Regions from separate parts of the Lapidilactobacillus salsurivasis genome, predicted to be linked through region 1. Evidence: riboswitches for the same ligand, from Rfam matches in the RefSeq annotation. Region 1 holds a riboswitch; the other holds the start of a gene.
The links. Region 1 has a riboswitch for fluoride ahead of ACYVSB_RS09110 (MutS-related protein). Riboswitches for the same ligand answer to the same signal wherever they lie in the genome.

Region 1 (9,901 bases):
TAAGCCACTGATTTTATCGGCTTGTTCTGCCCGCTCAAAATGGGTCAAAACAACTGGCTTCAGTTTCAAGCTTGCCGCCGTCCCCGGAATCGGCAGACCCAACGCCATCAGATAATAATCTTCGCCGACCATCCGCGCGTAAGTCGTCTTGCCCCCTTGATTAGGCCCCGAGATCACGAGAAAAGACTGATCCGCCGGCAAACGATAATCATTGGTCACCAACCGTTCCAAGTGTCCGAGATGTTGCAAATGAACCGCCAAGTCCCAGTCAAAGCTATCCCGGACCAGCTCTGTACCAGATGTGATGATCTGCGGTCGGCAAAAGTTTAAGCCTGCTTGGGTCAAGCGCTGAATCATTTTGGTCCAAACTAGATAAAATTGCAGTTCTTGCACTGCCTGCGCCAATCCCGGGACGAGATAGCCCTGATAGCGTTGCGCAAAGCTGGCCAACTCCTGAAATTCGCTTCGATATAAATGTTGCAGCCTCAATAAGATCGAGGATTGCAGATTGTCTAAATCGAAATCGGAGCCAGGCCGGTCTAATTTCGCGACGGGCCTGGCAATCGCAGTCGGGTCCGCGAACAACCCCTGAAAGCAAGCCGTAAAGGTTGCGACGAAGGTCGGTGCTGGTTCCGGTTGAGCTTTGATCAAGACGTGCCGGCCTTGAAATTCTGATCGATAACTAATTTTGGTCAAGGTTTGGCCCAGATGATCGATGGCAGCCTGTAGCGTCTGTGTGGCCGCCGCTGCTAAATAAGCTTGTAATTCTTGACGAAATGTCAGTAACCCGGCTGACTGGATCGGCAGCTGGGCCAACTGCGCAACGAAATCCCGCAGCGCTTGTTGCTCCGTTTGGACCAGCCGCAGAAATTGTTCTTGCTGATAGGGCTCCGGATCCAAGTGAGATAGTTTTTCGCGGCGGCGTGCCATCAGTTGCATTCGCCCGACAAACCGATCAACCGCTTGCAGTATTTCCGGCTGAGCCAAATCCTGGAAAATTTGCTGCCGCAGCTTGACCAGCGCCCCCGTAGTCAAGGGTTGATAACAATACGGCAATAGCGCCGGTTCATTGCCCCCACGATCGGCGCAAACAGCCGTGAACAATTGACCTAAATGTAGATCTTGCCAAATTGCCGCCTGCGGATTTCTGGCGGTTGGCGGTGTTGCTGTTGCAAAAAGTAAACTCGTAAACATTTGGCTCCCCCCGTTTTTTTACCTGTAACTAATGTGTCAACTTGGTCGGTTGCTCGGCTCGATCGAATAAAAAAACACCTACCATTCTCCAAAGAAAATGGTAGGTGTCATCAGGCCGTTGTGACCACTTAACGTAGCGAACACCATCGCTACTTTCAACTAACTGCAGTCTAACACGGCCAACCAGAGGTGCCAACTATGTTGCCTAGTAAGCCCGTTAGTCGCGGCACTTTAGTCCAGCGACGAGAAATCCGGATGGATCGTTGCCAACAATTCAAACTGCCCCGCGGTATAAGCGAGTTTGAAAATCGTACAATTCGTAATCCCATAATGCCCATCATGATCCAGTGCTCGCCGCAGGAAATTCGCGCAGGCGCCGCCATGAGAAACGACCAGCCCAGCGTGATCGATTGCTGGCATCAAGCTTAGGATCGTCGAATAGATTCGCTGCTCCACTTCGGTCTCAGTTTCACCGCCGAATTGATGGAAGAAATCACCATAAGGTAGCGCAGGATTCAGACTCTCATCCTGCCCTTCATAAACGCCAAAGCCCCATTCGCGCAGCCCTTTGACCCGCTGATAGGGCAACTTACCCTGAGTAACTAATTCCAAAGTATCGCTGGCCCGCTCCGCTGTTGAGGAATAAGCGTGATCGAACACCACGCCAGCATCTTGCAAATATTGACCGGCAATCTTGGCTTGAGCCACGCCCCGCGCAGTCAAAGGCGAATCACTCCAGCCTTGAATTTTGTGCTGCACGTTGAAAAGTGTCTCACCATGTCGCATTAAATACAGATATTTTGTCATTTCCACTTCACCCATTCGCTTTCTAAGTTAATTCTAACATATTAATTAGCACTTGCACGACGAAAAAAGAGTGCGGAACACAACGGGTTGACTTTGAGCATTAACCTAGCCAGGATTTTGGAGGCACACTATGTCTCCAGAAGCCTGGCATAGTTAAGCGCAGAGGTCAGTTGTGTGCAGCTCGTTTCCGTTCCCCCTCTAACCAATTCCTGCCCGGTCGTTCACTTAAGTACATAGTACGTCCAAATAATACCAATTTAATCTTTTTATCCAGAAAAACCAATTAAATGCTTGCCCTGAACATTTGAACAAGTTACACTTTAGTCAAGCAAAGGTGGCGTGAAAGAATGAATTCTGGTTATCGGCAAGCATACATCTTGATTCATCTTCTGCGGGGCGAGCATTTGACCAAACTCGCCTTAGCAGACCATTTTCATGTCACGACTCGTTCGATTCAACGTGATGTCAGTCAACTCAACGACCTCTTCACTGATGAATATTATCACCAGCGCATCGCTTATGATGCCAAGAAACATGGCTATTACTTAGTTTCCAACAAAACTGCCTTAGATCAACGTCAGATTCTGCTGCTGATCAAGATCCTTTTGGCTAGTCGCGCTTTGGATGAGCCTGAACTCAAGCAAATCATTCAGGGACTACAAGCAATCATGGGGCCTGATCAAGCTCGAAAACTTGACCCGATCATTCATAACGAAATCGTTAACTACCAACCACTAAAACATCATCGCAAACTGATCAATAGTATCTGGGATTTCAGCAACTTTATTCTCCACCAGCAAACCATCCAAATTTCCTATGAAACTAGGCATCAAAAGCAGTCCCTGTATACGATCAAGCCAGAAGCAATCTTCTTCTCTGAATTTTACTTCTATATCATTTCTTACGACTTCAAATCAAAGCAGGAACGTTTCTTTCGCTCCGATCGAATCGCCAACTACGAAGTGGTCCCGGCCCTCGAAAAGAAGCCGCCAGTCAACCGTTTTTTGGAGGGGGAATTGCGGAAACATATCCAATTTATGTACACCGGGCCTTTAGAGGAGATCACTTTTGAATTCTGGGGGATCGAGGAAGCGGTTTTAGATCGGCTCCCGACTGCGGAAGTGATTGCTCGCCATCCCGAACGCCATAGTGTGACTATTCGCGCTAAAGTAATGGGCAACGGTGTCCGCATGTGGCTACTCAGTCAAGGCAATATGCTTAAGGTCCTTGCGCCACCGAGCCTCGTGGCAGAAATGAAACCGATTTCCCAAGAAATGGTCGATCTCTATGGTGGCAAGTTGGGGGATGACGCCGAGCAACCCCATTTCAAAATTTAGTCACTCCTGATGGCCCATAAAAAAATACCGTAGAATCTCGAATCGATTCTACGGTATTTTTGTGGTTCCCTTGATGCAGACAGATATGCGGGCACTCAACGGGTATCACGAGTCTATTCGCTTGGTCAATTCAGGCTTCAACTTTTCGAATGAAGACCTCACCAGCCAAAGTTATCAGTGCGAGCAGACCGATCAAGGCGGTCAACGAATCGTCCTTTTGCTCGCCAGCTTGCGGCAATTTACCAAGTGCTTGTGGACGTGTTGGCGTGATTACGCCGTTATCATGCGGCTTCCCCGACGGCTGTGGTTGACTTGGTCTGGTTGGCAAGCCCGGTGTAACTGGGGCTACAGGCTTTATCGGCCGTTCTGGTACCGTCGGTTTGCCTGGTTTGCCTGGTTTTTCTGGCTTTGTTGGGTTCGTTGGATTCGTCGGATTTGTTGGATTCGTCGGGTTCGTCGGGTTCGTTGGCTTTTCCGGATTCGTTGGATTCGTTGGATTCGTTGGATTTGTCGGGTTCGTCGGATTCGTTGGATTCGTTGGATTTGTCGGGTTCGTCGGATTTGTTGGTTTTGCCGGATAGTCGCGATCGACGACTTCAACATGGCTGTAACCACCATTTTCCAAAGTGATCTGGAATGGCACTGGCTCTGGATGTAGTTGGAACCCTACCGGCGCTTGTGTCTCAACAAATTCATAGTTGCCAAAATCCAGTCCATCTACATAGATTTGGCCTTGATCATCGGTAGTCAGCCCAGTTTTGATCACGGTTCCTTCTTTACGCAGCTCATAGATAGCACCGGCCAGCAGATTTTGTGACTGGCTAGCATACTTGGTCAGCTTGGCGGACCCTTTGTACCCAGTGCCCGTGCCAGTCCCACCCCAGGCAATATTACCAGAGGAGCTGGTCTCGTGATGGGCCAGATCAGTTACATTAACGCTAGCATTATCAGTCCAATGATTACCAGCGCTCAAATTTAGATCAGTGATTTTCGTCCGATAGACAATACTGATTTCTTGGTCAATATCGCCCAAGTCGATAAAAATTTGATTACCATTGGTGCTGACCTTGACTGGCGCTGGCGTTTTGTCGACCCCATCGACTCGCTGTGTCGCCACTAACGAATCAGGAATGAAAGTCTGCCCTGGTCCCAGGGTGTCGGTAATTAAAACTTGGCTCAACTTTTCTGAGCTGGGATTGATCGCAATATTCCAGTAGAGTTCATCTGGTGTCCCATCAGGACTAGTCGCGGCCTGATTAATCCAACCATACTTGTTGATGAACCAATCGCTGTTGGACGCTTGGGTTTCTTTCGTCCCAGCAACGGTAAATTGAAGGGTACCGTTGCGACCGTAAATGGTGTTCTCCAAGGCTTCGGAGAAGGTGATCGTCCCAACCCCTTGACCTTTCTTAATGTTGGCCGTGCCCACAACGGTTCCATCCTTTTCCGTCAAGTTAACCGTTATGTCATCAACGGCCAGTACATTATCTGGCAATTCAAAATTGGCGGTATCTCCGGCCTTGATTGGCTGCCCATCTGGATACTTCCAATTGTAAGTAATCTTGTAATGGCTGAAGCGGTCCAATTCCTGCTCATTGGTGACATCATTACCATCACGATCCGTGATCGTCGCACTCCCTGAGTCCAACCCAGCAACGTTCAGCACCGCTGCCTGGATTCGATTGGCTGCCACGCGACTGGCCCCACAAACCAATAACACTAGCGTCATGACCAGCCATGGAATCGACCGTCCTGTGAGCCACTTCTTTACAATTTTCCTCATCGTTGCTCCCCCTAACTAAGTCGTCGCGATTTTCCTCTGGGTCATTCTTCCACGATGAAAGATTGATCTCTTAATTTCGGCTAAACAATACCACCAGCCGCGGCGGAGATAAAGCAGAAATACCCGGAACTCGTGAAAAACTGGACTAGTCAAGATTGTCGACAAAGTCCGGTCAGACAAGCAGTTTAAATCAGACATCTCCAACAGGTTCACCGAACTTTGCTCATTATGATATTTCTAAAAAAGGCCATTAAAAAACAGTAATAACCAACTTGGTTACTACTGTTAACGATCAGCATTCTATGCTAGTTTCAGTTCAATTCAAGCGCTACTCAATTCCGATTGCCTCACCGACCAAATAGTCGGGCTAGACCCACGCTTAACCTATTTCCAAACACCCAGCACCCGCAAGTTACCGGCGCTATCTTGCCAATTGATCTGACCGCTAGCGGTGAAATCAATGGTATAGGTGTAGTTGGCTTCGCCGATGCCAGCAAAATGAACCGTGACCGTCCCGGTTTCTTCATTGACCGTGGTCGTCCTCGGTTCGCAATCCTGTTGGGCCAAAGTATCGGCCTGATTCCAATATTTCTGCGCCAACTGTTGCGCTGCCGCGGTGGTCAACTGAGTCCCGGTATTCTGGTGTTGTTGGCGTTCAAGTACCAATTGTGGATAACTCGCTTCCAGAATCGTCGCCGCGATTCGGGCATCGCCAGTTTGGGACTGTGCTTGAACAAAAGCCGCGGTAATGATCTGATCGGGGATCGCCGCGACCGTGGACACTTGATAGCCCATCAGGCGCACCAACATTTGCCGATAGTAAGTTGCGGTTGGTTGCGGCGTGTCCGCAGTTGACGAATCGTCAGACTCAGGCGGATCCGTCGGTAATGCCGTAGTACTATCGCTAGATTCCACATTGGTGTCCGCGCCGCTCTCGGCGTCAGCGGTTGCTTCCTGATCATCGCCGGCCGCGGACTGATTCGTCTGCGGCGCCTGCTGATCCGCTTGCTTCTCAGCGCTGACCACCGTTCCTGCTGGATTTTGCGCTAACAGTTTCTGCAAAACCAAGCGACCTAAGTCACTGTATTGCGTGTGCAACTGCGCCAGGTAAGGTTTATTGCGCCAATCGATCGTATCCATTTGCGTCAACAATAAATTGGCCTGTTGATAATCGCCGTCATCGTAAGACTTCTGTACTTGGGCGACTTGATTGGTTACCGTGCCCGTTTCCCGCTCCGCCGCCTGGACAGCTTGCCGCAATTCAGCGAACGCAGTTTTCAATGATGTGTCCAGATCTTGCTCGTTGCCCAACTGGGCCAATTTGGCGGCGGCCTGTTTAAGGTCACCGCGATTGAACGCCTTTTGCGCCGCCAAATAATCATTGGTTTGCGTTAACAATCGTTGCGCTTGTTGATCCCGCGGCACTTCCTTCAAGGCATCCTCGAAATGATCCTGCGCCTGGGCAATCTTATTGGCCGCTAAGGCAGCTGCCCCTTGATCTAAAGACTGTTGGTACAATGTCGTTTTAGTCTGCTGGCGGCAGGCGGACAGGCCCACAAATGCGATTAACAGCAGACTGATGCTTGCATATCGGTGTAACCATCGGTGCCTGTTCATTGCCCTCACTACTCCTTGAATTCATTCGAAAAAGATCGTGACTTCACATAATTTTAGTATACCGCGAAAACGCTCTTTTGTGCAGTCACATTTCATTAATTAACCAAGCCTTAAGAATTGACAGCCAGATAAAGCTGGTCCATGTAACAACTGGCTTTAGTATACCACGTTCTTCAATTGTTTTGTATGCTTTTCATTAATTTTAATTGCAGCAATTGCTTTTAGTGTTATTAACAAAAGTCAACTGCTGAGTCTGATCACCTGATACCCAAAAAGTACTCCCTAAAAATTAATTTCAGACGAGAATCGGCATCATTGGGTCATGCCTGACCGAGTCAAACCATTGGCGGTGGGGTCTAGCCGATTCAAGCAAAAAAGCGAACTCAGGTTAATTGAGTTCGCCGTTGCCAGGTTAATTACAGCAGAAAAGATAACTAGTGTGTCCGCTTATGACTTCGGCACCTTGACGCTAAACTTCTGCCAATGCTGACTTAAATATTGAAGCGTCAAGCTCGTCGGTTCCTGTACCAATTCCACCGGCCGACCAGACGCCATCACCCGGCCACCCTGCTCGCCGCCTTTTGGCCCAAGATCGATCAAGTAATCAGCGTTAGCCATAAGGTCCAAGTCATGAGTGATGATCACGATCGTTGCTCCCTTGGCTTTCAACTGATTGAGCACCCCTAAGAGCACCTGAACGTCCAAAGGATGCAGACCCACCGAAGGCTCATCAAAAACAAAAACAGTATCTGGTTGCTTTTGATTCAAGTGGTTGACCAGCTTTAAACGTTGGGCTTCACCACCTGATAAGCTAGGTGTGCTCTCACCTAAGTGCAGATAATCCAAGCCGATCTCCTGTAATAAGACCAATTGGCGGTGGATCTTTGGCACCTTGGCAAAAACCGGCAACGCTTCTTTGACAGACAACGCCAATAGATCCACGATCGAGTAGCCCTGCCACTTGATCTGTTGGACAGCTTGGTTGAAGCGCGCCCCTTGACAGGTGGGGCAAACCTCATCCATATCCGGCAAATATTGAATGTCCAACGTGATCGTCCCTTGACCCCCACAATCGGGACAAGCGCCTTGCTTGTTGTTGTAAGAGAAATAAGCGATGCCATAATGTTTGGCTTTAGCTGCCGGTTGACTGGCAAAAAGCCGGCGCAAATTATCCATGATTGTCGTGTAAGTCGCCAACGTCGAGCGGGTATTTTTGCCAATGGGCGTCGCGTCAACACTGACCACATGCCGCAGATCAGTCGTCAAGTCGGTCACTTGTTGCGGCAGTCGTTGCTTGGCTGCCCGCGCCTTGATCGCCGGTAATAAGCTGTTCAAAATCAAGCTGGTTTTCCCCGCGCCGGAAAAACCGGTGACCGCGGTGATTTGATGATCCGGCAAGGCCACACTAATATCATGGAGATTGAAATAATCACCGATCTTCAGTTGGGTCCACTGGGGCTTGGCCACGACCGGCGCGACCTTGGCGTGGAAAATATTGGCTTGACCCGCGATAAAGGGCCCGATCAACGACTGCGGATCCTTCGTCAAGGCTTCCGGCGTCCCTTGGGCGATGATCTCGCCACCGGCATCACCTGACCCCGGACCGATCTCAACGACCCAATCCGCCGCGGCCACAATGTCAACTTCATGATCCACCACGACCAGCGAATTGCCCTGCGCGATCAATTGCCGGAAAATCTGCAAAAGGCCTTGGATATTGTCGGGATGCAACCCGATCGAAGGCTCATCCAAGACATAAAGGACTCCCGTTGTCTCAGTCCGCAAGGTTTTCGCCAACTGGATCCGCTGCAATTCACCGGTCGATAACGTGTTGCCACTTCGAGACAGCGTTAGATAGTCCAAGCCCAATTCCAGTAGCGGCCGCACATTATCGCTCAAATCTTTGAACAAGATCGCCGCCAAATTTGTCATGTTGGCTGGTAATGCCTGTTTGGTCGTTGTTTCCCATTGTTGTAGCGCGCCTAAAGTCAAATCCGCGACTTCCGCGATATTCAACCCGCCGACCAATTGATTCAGCAATTCCGGATTCAACCGCGAGCCATGACAGGTGGGACAAGTTTCAAAGTGGAAAAACTGGTTGACTTGGGCGATCGCCCGCTCACTTTTGACAGTTTTCAGAGAGTCGTAAACCGCATCATAAGCGTTCTCATATAAGGTCTTGTCCGTGTGAAAGACCCGGCCGGTGCTGGTGTGAAAATCAACCGCGTACTGTTTCTTCTCACCATGCAAGATAATTTGTTGCTCGGCCGCGGTCAGCTCGCGGTAAGGGACATCGGTGCGTACCCCGATCGTCGCCGCGACGGTCGGCATGAAGTTGCGTCCTGGTAAATGCCAAGACGCGACTACGCCCTGATCTAAAGTCAGCGAGTCATCACCGATCAACTTGCTCTCATCTAATGTCCGGATCTTGCCCGTGCCTTGACACTCAGGACAAGCCCCACCGGAATTGAAGGCGAAATCTTCGGCGCCTTTGGCCATGAAGCTCACGCCACACGTCGGGCAGGTCAGGACCCCCATTTTGTCCCCCGCCAGATCCATCACCTGAGCGATCTTCAAACTGGGCGCGAGCCGATGCCCATTGGGACACACCACCGAACCCAACCGGGAGAAAATCAAACGAACCGTGTTGAACGTTTCACTCATTGAGCCAACGGTGGAGCGCTCTGAGGGTACCGTCGGCCGCTGGCGTAAGGCGATCGCCGAAGGAATATGGCGCACTTCTTGGACCTGCGACCGTTTATTCTGGCTGATCCGCCGCCGTGTATAAGTCGAGAGCGCTTCAAGGTAACGCCGCGACCCTTCCGCGTATAAGATTCCCATCGCCAACGAACTTTTCCCAGAGCCAGATAGGCCGGAAATCGCGACAAATTTATTTAAGGGAATATCAACATCAATGTTTTTCAGATTATGAACCTGACCGCCGCGCACTTCGATCTGCGTCGGTATCGTAATTGTTGCCATAATGACCCTCCCAGTGCTAAACAGACTCAACTTACATTAACCAAGTATAACGCAAGATGAAACTGAGCAACAGCATTTACAGCTAGAGTGCAAACCACCCTGAGCGGCTTCTGAGCATTAACCTAGCAAAAGTAGGTTGGCCGCAGCTTGCGCTGCGAAATTCGGGGTGAGCTCGCTGTGG
Region 2 (9,901 bases), on a different contig from region 1:
CAATTCCTCAAGCATTAGCGCCAACGTGTCGGAATTGTCCGCTTCCACACAGCCGATGGTGAAGTGTCCGCTTAGCTGACGTTGGCGTTTTTGCGCCAAGGCCTGCTCTAATTGTTGGTCGAGCTGTAAGATTTCGGCGGCCCGTTCTTTCAAAAATAAACCTTCTTGGGTCAGGGTCAAGCGATGATGTTGGCGGTCAAAGAGCGGCGCGCCGACTTCTTCCTCCAGCTCGTGGATTTGGCGGCTCAACGTTGGTTGGGTGATATGTAGCGCTTGCGCTGCCTGGGTGATGTTTTGTTCTGTTGCCACTGTCCAAAAATAGCGCAATAATCTGATTTCCATCGCGGTCCCCACTCTCACTGAATTTCTCTCTTCAGTATACACCGTCCCGGCTTCTCACGGGAAAACTATCTGCGGCAGTAGGTTGAAAAAGTAGGTTGGCCGCAGCTTGCGCTGCGAAATTCGGGGTGAGCTCGCTGTGGGCGCTGTTTTGAGCCAATCCGCAAAGTGCGCGGCTTGTCTCAAAATCAGGCCTTGTCCTAAGCGGCAAAGCCGCCAAGGACAATTTCACGGCGATCTCACCCCGAATTTCTCCGCTCCAGCCGCTCAACGTTATAGCAGCCGTTTGAGCACTCACGTCGGCCAGCAAGCTATGGTAAATTGATGGGGAACCACGCAGTTGATGACCGTTGTTAGTGGTCACCAGCTTTAAATTGGTGACACCAGTGAAGTCTGTCTGATGAACTGAGGCAAGTTCTTGATGAACCAGCTGGATCGGTCGGTTTCCAACCAAAATCCGTTTAAATAAGTTAGATAAAGTTGGCGCCACTATCCGAAATGTACCGACCTATGCCCCCGAATCTGTTGACATTGCAGTACCACCAAAACAGTTGGCGATTGTTTTGACCTCTAGCTTGCAAAACCACTTCGTCAAATCCTTCGCCTCGATTACAGATAGGCTCAATTCTGCCTAGCAACCGCCTCAGGACGTGTGGCTCAGCGGTGAGATTATTCTTAGCGATTTATCGCTTAGAATAAGGCTCGATTTGAAGACAAGCCGCGCACTTTGCGGATTGGCTTCAAACGACGCCCACCGCGTTCCAGCCACGACAAACGTCCTGAGGCGGTTGCGTCCACATCCAGACCCCGCACACCTGCAATCAAGCGCAGGTTCAAGAACCAATCCCAGATTTCTGGAATCCGTTGGCATTGCTGTACCACCAGAAAAGGGCGATTGTTTTGACCTCTAGCTTGCAAAACCACTTCGTCAAATCCTTCGTATCGATTGCAGATAGGCTCAATTCTGCCTAGCAACCGGCTGGGACTGCGCGGCTCAGTGGTGAAATTGTCCTTGGCGGCTTTGCCGCTTAGGACAAGGCTCGATTTGAAGACAATTCCCGCTTTTGGAATTGGCTTCAAACGACGCCCACCACGTTCCAGTCCGCATCAGCAGTCCCAGCCGGTTGCGCTCACGCGCAACACCCACCGCACCTGCCATCAAGCGAACAGCCAAAAACCAGCGACTGGTTTTTTCAAAATAGCCCAGGGTTCGAAGATAGCCATAAATTACTTTCAAAAGTTGTTGACAACACTGCGATTTCTCGGTATGATTTTAATTGTGTTAAATTAAGAGACTGCCGCTTTAGCTCAGCAGGTAGAGCACCACCATGGTAAGGTGGGGGTCGCCGGTTCGAATCCGGCAAGCGGCTTTCCAGAGGCTTTATATTATTAAATTAACGCCCCTAAATGTTGGTAAAACAGCATTTAGGGGTTTTTCTTTGCGTGCGGTTGCTTCGAATCGAAAGTTCGTGTGCACATCTTATGCACATTTGGTCAGACTTATGGGCAGGCATTTTTTCGGTAGCAATGATTTTAACCATGGGACTGAATTTCCGAATGGCGCTTATTCGCACAGAGCATCCGAATAAGCGCCATTCGGAGTCAGAAGATTTCTCGCGTTCGCGTGTGCGGGTCGGCCGCCAGCGTGCTGGTAAAAATGTGCTATAATAAAATTATTTTTATGAGGGCTTTGGGCGGGAACCATGGTGGTGGAGGCAATGGCGATGGGCGCGCAATTGATTATTATTCGAGGAAATTCGGCCAGTGGGAAGACGACGACGGCGCAGCAATTGCAGCTGGCCTTGCAACCGGCGGCGACGTTGTTGATCCCGCAAGATGTGGTGCGCCGCGATATGCTGCACGCGCCGGACAAATCCGGCAACTTGGCGCTGGCGTTGATTCGGGACTTGGCGGAATTTGGCCGTCAAAATTGTCGCTATGTTATTTTGGAAGGAATCTTGAAAAAATCGGTTTATGGGGAAATGTTGCAAGATATTAGCGCAACCTTTGCCACACCACCTTTGGTTTACTATTTCGACCTGTCTTTCGCCGAAACGGTGCGGCGTCATGCCACGCAGGCAAACGCCAGCTCTTTTGGCCGCGTGGAATTGACCCAGTGGTGGCAAGCCCACGATCAATTGGAGACGGAGCACGAACGGCTCTTTACCAGTGCGGAAACCCTGGCGCAACGAGTTCGACTCATTCTGGCTGATCTTGGGGTTTAGTCCCACTAGTGAAATGCCGCCCGAGAATATCTAAATCCCGCGATCGACCCGCCAGTAGCGCCACGCCAGGCAAATGGGCCCACGGTGTGAAGCCGTTTTTGCGAAAAAGGTGCTGACTGGCTTGGTTATGCCCGAAAACATAGGCCAGCAATGTGGTGACTTCCAGGCGCGGCAGCTGCGTCACAACAAAGTCCAGCGCCTGCTGCCCCACCCCCTGGCCTTGCGCTTGATCGGCCAAATAGAGACTGATTTCGGCAGTGCGCGCGTATGCCGCCCGCCCATAAAAATCCTCCAACCCGACCCAGCCGACCACTTGGCCCGCCGCGATCAGCAGCCAAAGTGGGCGCCGCCGCGGATCATGCGCCGCAAACCAAGCCTGGCGTTGCGCCACCGTCACCGGGGCCAAATCCGCGGTGGCTCGATGCCCGGGGATTGCTTGGTTATAAATGGCCACGATTTGCGGCAGATCCGCCGCCGTTGCCTGAACAAAAGTTATTTCCATTATCGGTCCTCACTATTTTCGTTTTTTCCTGGTCGGCGCGTTTGCATATTTTCATTTTATGCAAGCTTTTGCCGGCTTTTTTTGGATATTTTATGGGAACTAACGGTTTCTTGATCGTGGGCTTCACTTTGGTCGCAAGCCACACCGGCCGAAAACCGCCGCCACTGCCGATTTTCTCAGGAAATTGGGCAAATTGGTCAGCGGCGCCTTACTTTTTACTAGGGTGAGTCCCTTTGTTTTACAATTCGTGAAATTCGTGGTAATTTAAGAGCGAATGAACGGGATGGTGCTCCCGACAACCGCTGAAAAGCTGATGGCGCCTGCTTGAATGATACTGTTGCCACGGTGATCGTGGTCAATTCGTATGGTTTGAGCAGGCGTCTTTTTTATGCCATTTTTAGCACAAAGAGTCGGCGAACATGTCATTAAAAAAATAAGGGGGAACTAGCATGACAGTAGTAATTGAAAATGTTAAAGCACGGGAGATTTTTGATTCGCGGGGCAATCCGACCATCGAAGCCGATGTGATTCTGTCCGACGGCACGTTGGGGCGGGCCGAGGTGCCATCAGGCGCTTCCACCGGCGATCGCGAAGCCGTTGAATTGCGCGATGGCGGCACGCGGCTCATGGGCAAAGGCGTGCTCAAGGCAGTGGCCAACGTCAATGGCAAAATCAAGAAAGCACTGATTGGCCAAGATCCTTGCCAACAAGCGGAAATCGATAAAATCATGATCGACTTAGACGGCACCCCAAACAAGGCCCGCCTCGGCGCCAACGCGATTTTAGGCGTTTCCATGGCAACCGCTCGCGCAGCCGCCGCCAGCAAACATTTGCCATTGTATCGTTACTTGGGCGGCGTTGATTTGGAATTGCCACAACCATTCTTCAACGTCATCAACGGCGGCGTTCATGCCGACTCAGGCATCGCCGTGCAAGAATTCCTGATCACCCCGATCGAGCGCACCAGCTTCCGGGATGGCATGGAAAAAATCGCCAACATTTATCACACTTTGAAGAAAGTTTTGGCTAAGGAAGGCTATGAAACCGCGGTTGGTGACGAAGGTGGCTTCGCGCCGAAATTAAGCAGCACCGAGGAAGCCATCGAAATGCTGTATCGGGCCATCAAAGAAGCCGGCTACGAACCTGGTAGCGAAATCGGCATCGCCATTGACCCCGCCTCCAGCGAATTCTACTCCGACGAAACGCACAAATACAGTTTCGAAGGTAAGGAACTCGACTCCGACGAACTCCTAGTCTACTACCAAAAACTCGTCGCCGAATATCCTGCCTTGATCTCCATCGAAGACGGCTTCTCCGAACACGACTGGGACGGCTTCAAGAAGCAAACTGATGTTCAAGGCAAACAAATCCAGCTGATCGGCGACGACATTTTCGTCACCAATCCAAAGATATTCAAGGAAGGCATCGACAAAGGCGTGGCCAACTCGATCTTGATCAAGCTGAACCAAATCGGCACCGTCACCGAAACCATCGCCACCATGAAAATGGCCCGGGCAAATGGTTACACCACCATGATTTCTCACCGTTCTGGTGAAACCGGCGATACCTTTATCGCTGATTTCGCGGTCGCGATGAATGCCGGTCAGATCAAGACCGGTTCAATGGCACGGAGCGAACGGGTCGAGAAGTACAATCAGTTCCTGCGGATCGAAGAAGAACTAGGCGGCAATGTTGGTCTGGCGCACTTCCCGAAACGCTAACTTAATTCTGGCTCCAAAATTATAACCAATTTACAACCCAATGAAAAGGCCGCTGTTCGCCCAGCGGCCTTTTTGTGTGCTTGGTTGGCATTCGTTGCTGTTGTTCTTCGCTTCTATTGTTTGACTCTTCGCTGAATGCAGGTGTGGGTGGGTATTGCGCGTGAGCGCAACCGGCTGGGACTGCTGTTGCGGACTGGAACGTGGTGGGCGTCGTTTGAAGCCAATCCGCAAAGGCGCGGCTTGTCTTCAAATCGAGCCTTGTCCTAAGCGGCAAAGCCGCTAAGGACAATTTCACCACTGAGCCGCGCAGTCCCAGCCGGTTGCTAGGCAGAATTGAGCTTATCTGCAATCGAAGCTGAATATCTGACGAAGTGGTTTTGCAAGATAGAGGTCAAACAATTGCCCTCCTTTGGGGTGGTACGGCAATGCCAACTGATTCAGATTAGAAGGTCGGGACATTTTGTGTAGGCTGAACATCTTTACTTGTTTCCTGAACGATTCATGGTTGGAAATCGGCCGATTCAGTTGATTCGCTGAGAACTAGGTTGATCATCAAACCGACTGCGCTGGTGTCACCAATTTAAAGCTTGTGACCACTACCCACGGTCGTAAAGTGCGTGGTCCCCCATCAATTGACCATAGCTTGCCAGTCGGCGTGAGTGCTCAAACGGCTGTTAAAACGTTGAGCGGCTGGAGCGGAGCGTGGCGTTGGTGGTTCGCTTACTCGTCTGGCGGAAGGTCGGGCTGGGGGTGAGTCAGCCGCGATATTATTGTTGGCGATTTATCGCCTACAATAAGGCCGAGCTTGAAGATTTTCGGTGGGTTTCCGAAAAGCTTCAAGTCGTGCCCGCAGCGTTCCACCACCCCCAGCCCGACCTGGAGCCCCACCACATCTGCCCTCCACCAACGCCACGCGCAGCGCAAGCTGCGGGCAATCTACTTTTGGAGGTGGTACGGCAACACCAACGGATTTGGATTAGGTAGTCGGGACATTTTGCATGGACTGAACAGTCTCTACTTGTTTCCTTAATAATCCTCGGTGAAATCGACCGATCCAGCCGATTCATCCAGAACTTGCATTAGTTCATCAGACCGACTGCACTGGTGTCACCAATTTAAAGCTTGTAACCACTAACCACGGTCGTCAGTTACGTGGTTCCCCATCAATTGACAATAGCTTGCTCGTTGGCGTTAGTGCTCAAACGGCTGTTAGAACGTTGAGCGGCTGGAGCGGAGAAATTCGGGGTGAGATCGCCGTGAAATTGTCCTTGGCGGCTTTGCCGCTTAGGACAAGGCCTGATTTTGAGACAAGCCGCGCACTTTGCGGATTGGCTCAAAACAGCGCCCACAGCGAGCTCACCCCGAATTTCGCAGCGCAAGCTGCGGGCATCCTACTTTTGACCAACCAGCTTTTCACAACAGCCGCATCAAGGGCGGGTCAGGCCAAGCCATCCCAAGCAGGCAGGACGATCGGCTCGCCATCAGCTACCGCAAGCTCGGCAGCAGTCAAGTATTTACGCTGCACAACAACTTCATAGGTAAACTCGTCAAACCAGGCCGGACTCATCACAAAATAACCCTTGGCGCCAACCTCATCACCCCAGCTGTTCTCAACCTCCCACTGCGTCGCCTGATCAGCGACCAAATCGACCCCGGTCAAGGTCATCGCGTGCGTCACTTCGGCCTCACCGTAACGGAATCGATCCGCCTTATTCAAGCTCAGATCGACGCCAAATAGTTGATCGACTTGATGTAACTGCGGATCCAATAATCCTTCTTTACGCTCACTTTGCTTGCCCACATCATTGCCAAACCACACCGTTTCACCGTCGCGTAATTGCGCGATCGCCGCGCGGCGCAAACTTGCCATCGCCACATTGGTGAAAATGATCGGCAAGCCGCCGACCACATTTTCTTCGGCGGGCAGTCGGTACGCTCGATCCAACGGCTTATCCGGCGCGTTGGTCAGCACGACATAATTATCCAGGTCCATGGTGAAATAGTCGGTGAAGAAGGCTTGAGGCGTTAAGTCAGCTACTCGATGATATTTTTTATCATCGTCGCGATATTCTAGGTCGAAGGAAACTGGGGGTTCGCCGACCGCGACCGCCGTCATGCGATAAACCTCGCTCAACAAGGTTTGCCGCCGGGCATTGATCTCGCCCGCGGTCGCGCCGCCGTTCTTCAACTCGCGCAAAATCGCAGCATCGCGCCGCAACTTCAAATCCAAGGCCGCGCCGAAACCGGCAGTGGCGTTGGTGTTAAAAGTTTCCGGCATCGCCGCTTGGGGCACCACCCCATACTTCTTGACCAAACTGGCCGCCATCGCCCACTGCCCGCCGTCTTGACCGGGGCCGGCCAAATAAAAGGCGACTTCCCGATCATCAACAGGGCGATCCGCCGTCCGCAGAATATTGTCATAGAAAATATTGGCGCTTTCCACCTTATCCCAGAAATACAAATAAGATTGGGACAACTCAAAGTCCTTAACCTTGTATTTTTGCGCAAAACTGTGACGCAACGTATTCAATAATGAGAAAAGCCAGCAACGTCCCGATTGCTTCTGATTGGTCACGCCACCAGTTTCTACCTCCACGGAAAAAGTCCGATTCAGCCGCACCGCCACCTCAGGATTGTAGCTAGCCTCCAAAACACCGCTACGCATCGCCGCATGTTGGGCCACCGTTAAATTCGCCGCGCTAAAGTTATCCCGAAACGCCTGTAATTGTTGTTGATCGATTTCATGTGTCATGATCAAACCGCCTCACTTTTATGATTAGTTATTATCAGTACCATACCACAAATCATGATGGCTTGATGTGAAATAATGAGAAATAATGATAAAAAGTTAGAAAAGATTGCCCAGCCCCCCAATTTCCGGTCAAGATTAGCGGTACTTCAACTCAAAAGTGCTCCCGTCATTCCTAGATGAACAGCGGCGGCTAGAGCCCAGCAGTTTCCTGGACATCAAAAAAGTCCGCATCGTCAATTTTACTTGACGACACAGACTTTTTTGATTTTTACGGGTCTAGAATTTTTACTAGGTTATTCTAGTTGCGATGAATCACTAGAATTTACTGATCGTCATACTGCTGATCCTTGGGTTCATGGGGCAGCGGTTGGCGCGGCACTTTGTGTTCCGGCTCGCCGGTGATGCCATCATGTTCGTGGTGATGGTGATGATGATGCGCGATTTGCGCCGCTGCTGCGGCCGCTTCCGGATAGGTTTTGCCGTAGCGCACCGCGGCTTCGTCTTCATCCAAATAACGGAGGCTGATCCGATCGGACTTGCCCAAAATCAGCGGCACCTTTTCCACGACCACATCGGCGAATTCCAGGCCGAACCAAGAGGCCGGATTGCTGGTAATATTTTGCAGGCCGACCCGCAATTGGATCATGGTCCGTTCGAAGGACTTGATCTGCGTTGCCGGTGAGATCACATCTTGCACAATGACAAAACTGAAATCGCCCACATCCCGACCGACAATGGTGGTATATTTCTTCGGTTGCGGATCGATCTGACCCCGTTCGATCATCTCGTGCACGATCGCCCGCAAGTAGACATTGACCCGCTGTTCCCGCCGGAAACCAAGGTAAAGCTGCACGTTGATCACGTTCCGCGTGCCCAAAGTATCCACACTATATTCCGCGGTGTAGGGCTCGTCAGTCACATTGACCGTCACGAACCAGTAAGCCTTGGCCCGCTTTGGCCGTTTATCCAAGATCGAGTACATCATTTCCCGCTTGACCTTGTTGCCTGGCTTGACCTTCGCCATGTAAACCACATTATCGGAGTAAGTCGGCAAGCCTTCATCATTACTCAAGCGACTGAGTTGATCCTTGTAATCGTCCAGACTGACATAGGCCGAACGATATTCTTCCCGGTCGCGAATGCGATTGCCGTAATACCAGATATACATCACCAGCAAGATCACACCGGCAATGATCGCGGTGACATAGCCACCATGCACGAATTTGACCAAGGAAGACACCAAGAACATCCCCTCGATTATCCCAAAGAAGACCACCATCAACGCGGCCCAAATCAGTTTCACGTTACGCAAACGCAAGAATTGATACAGCAAAAGCGTGGTCATCAGCATGGTCACCGTGATCGCCAAACCATATGCCGCTTCCATATGTGACGAAGTTTTGAAATAAGCGATGATGCCCAAACAAGCGATCCACAAAATATTATTGACTAAAGGAATATAGATCTGACCGTGTTTTTCCGTGGGATAAACGATTTTCATCCGAGGGAAGAACTTCAGCCGTACCGCTTCTGAAACCAAGGTGTAAGACCCGGTGATCAGCGCCTGGGACGCAATGATCGCCGCTAAGGTCGCCAAAACGATCCCGACCAGCCGCCACTCACCAGGCAACATTTCGAAGAAGGGATTGAAGGTCGCGTCCTTAGCCAGGGCCGCGTTGTTCGCGTTGTTCATCACCCAGACCCCTTGGCCCAGGTAATTCAACATCAAGCTGACGAAAACAAACGGCCAACTCCCGTAAATATTGACCCGCCCCACGTGGCCCACGTCCGAATAGAGCGCCTCCGCCCCGGTGGTCGCCAAGAAGACGCTCCCGAGAATGAAGACCCCCACATGATTATCCGGGTTAAAGAACAACAAATTGATCGCGTAATATGGATTCAGCGCCCGCAAAATCGACAGATCCGCCGTCATATGCAACAAGCCACTGATCCCCAAGAACAGGAACCAAATGAACATGATCGGACCGAACGCCCGACCGATTGCTTTCGTCCCAAAACGCTGGATCAAGAATAAGAATGACAAAATGATCACCGTAATAATGATCACTTCCGTCTGCGACTTGACCGGTTCCACGCCGTTGAACTTGATGCCCTTCAAGCCCTCGATCGCCGTGGTCACCGTAACCGCTGGCGTCAACATCCCGTCCGCCAGCAACGCCGCGCCCCCGATCAACGCCGGGTAGATCAGCCACTTCTTCCGCCGCCGCACCAACGCGTACAGCGAGAAGATCCCGCCTTCGCCATGATTCGTCGCCTTCAGCGCGATCATCACGTACTTGATCGACGTCAACAGCATGACCGTCCAGAATATCAAAGAAATACTACCCAAAATCATCGAACG

Region 2: linked by a shared signal. The riboswitch ahead of eno (phosphopyruvate hydratase) and the one ahead of ACYVSB_RS09110 (MutS-related protein) in region 1 are both predicted to bind fluoride.

The regions. Positions count from the first base shown of each region.
Region 1 is NZ_BAAABI010000007.1:524-10,424, forward strand. Features, by position in the region: gene ACYVSB_RS09110 (MutS-related protein) at 1-1,194, opposite strand, end outside; fluoride riboswitch at 1,289-1,354, opposite strand; gene ACYVSB_RS09115 (histidine phosphatase family protein) at 1,426-2,001, opposite strand; gene ACYVSB_RS09120 (helix-turn-helix transcriptional regulator) at 2,349-3,338, shown strand; gene ACYVSB_RS09125 (SpaA isopeptide-forming pilin-related protein) at 3,469-5,121, opposite strand; gene ACYVSB_RS09130 (tetratricopeptide repeat protein) at 5,506-6,738, opposite strand; gene ACYVSB_RS09135 (excinuclease ABC subunit UvrA) at 7,186-9,720, opposite strand; gene ACYVSB_RS09140 (hypothetical protein) at 9,838-9,901, opposite strand, start outside.
Region 2 is NZ_BAAABI010000015.1:12,702-22,602, forward strand. Features, by position in the region: gene ACYVSB_RS12240 (LysR family transcriptional regulator) at 1-342, opposite strand, end outside; gene ACYVSB_RS12245 (hypothetical protein) at 374-793, opposite strand; gene ACYVSB_RS12250 (hypothetical protein) at 1,030-1,419, opposite strand; tRNA gene ACYVSB_RS12255 (tRNA-Thr) at 1,637-1,709, shown strand; gene ACYVSB_RS12260 (kinase) at 2,058-2,564, shown strand; gene ACYVSB_RS12265 (GNAT family N-acetyltransferase) at 2,539-3,066, opposite strand; fluoride riboswitch at 3,337-3,396, shown strand; gene eno (phosphopyruvate hydratase) at 3,516-4,787, shown strand; gene ACYVSB_RS12275 (hypothetical protein) at 4,807-5,136, opposite strand; gene ACYVSB_RS12280 (hypothetical protein) at 5,377-5,541, shown strand; gene ACYVSB_RS12285 (hypothetical protein) at 5,966-6,325, shown strand; gene ACYVSB_RS12290 (C1 family peptidase) at 6,226-7,539, opposite strand; partial or broken gene ACYVSB_RS12295 (KUP/HAK/KT family potassium transporter) at 8,066-9,901, opposite strand, start outside.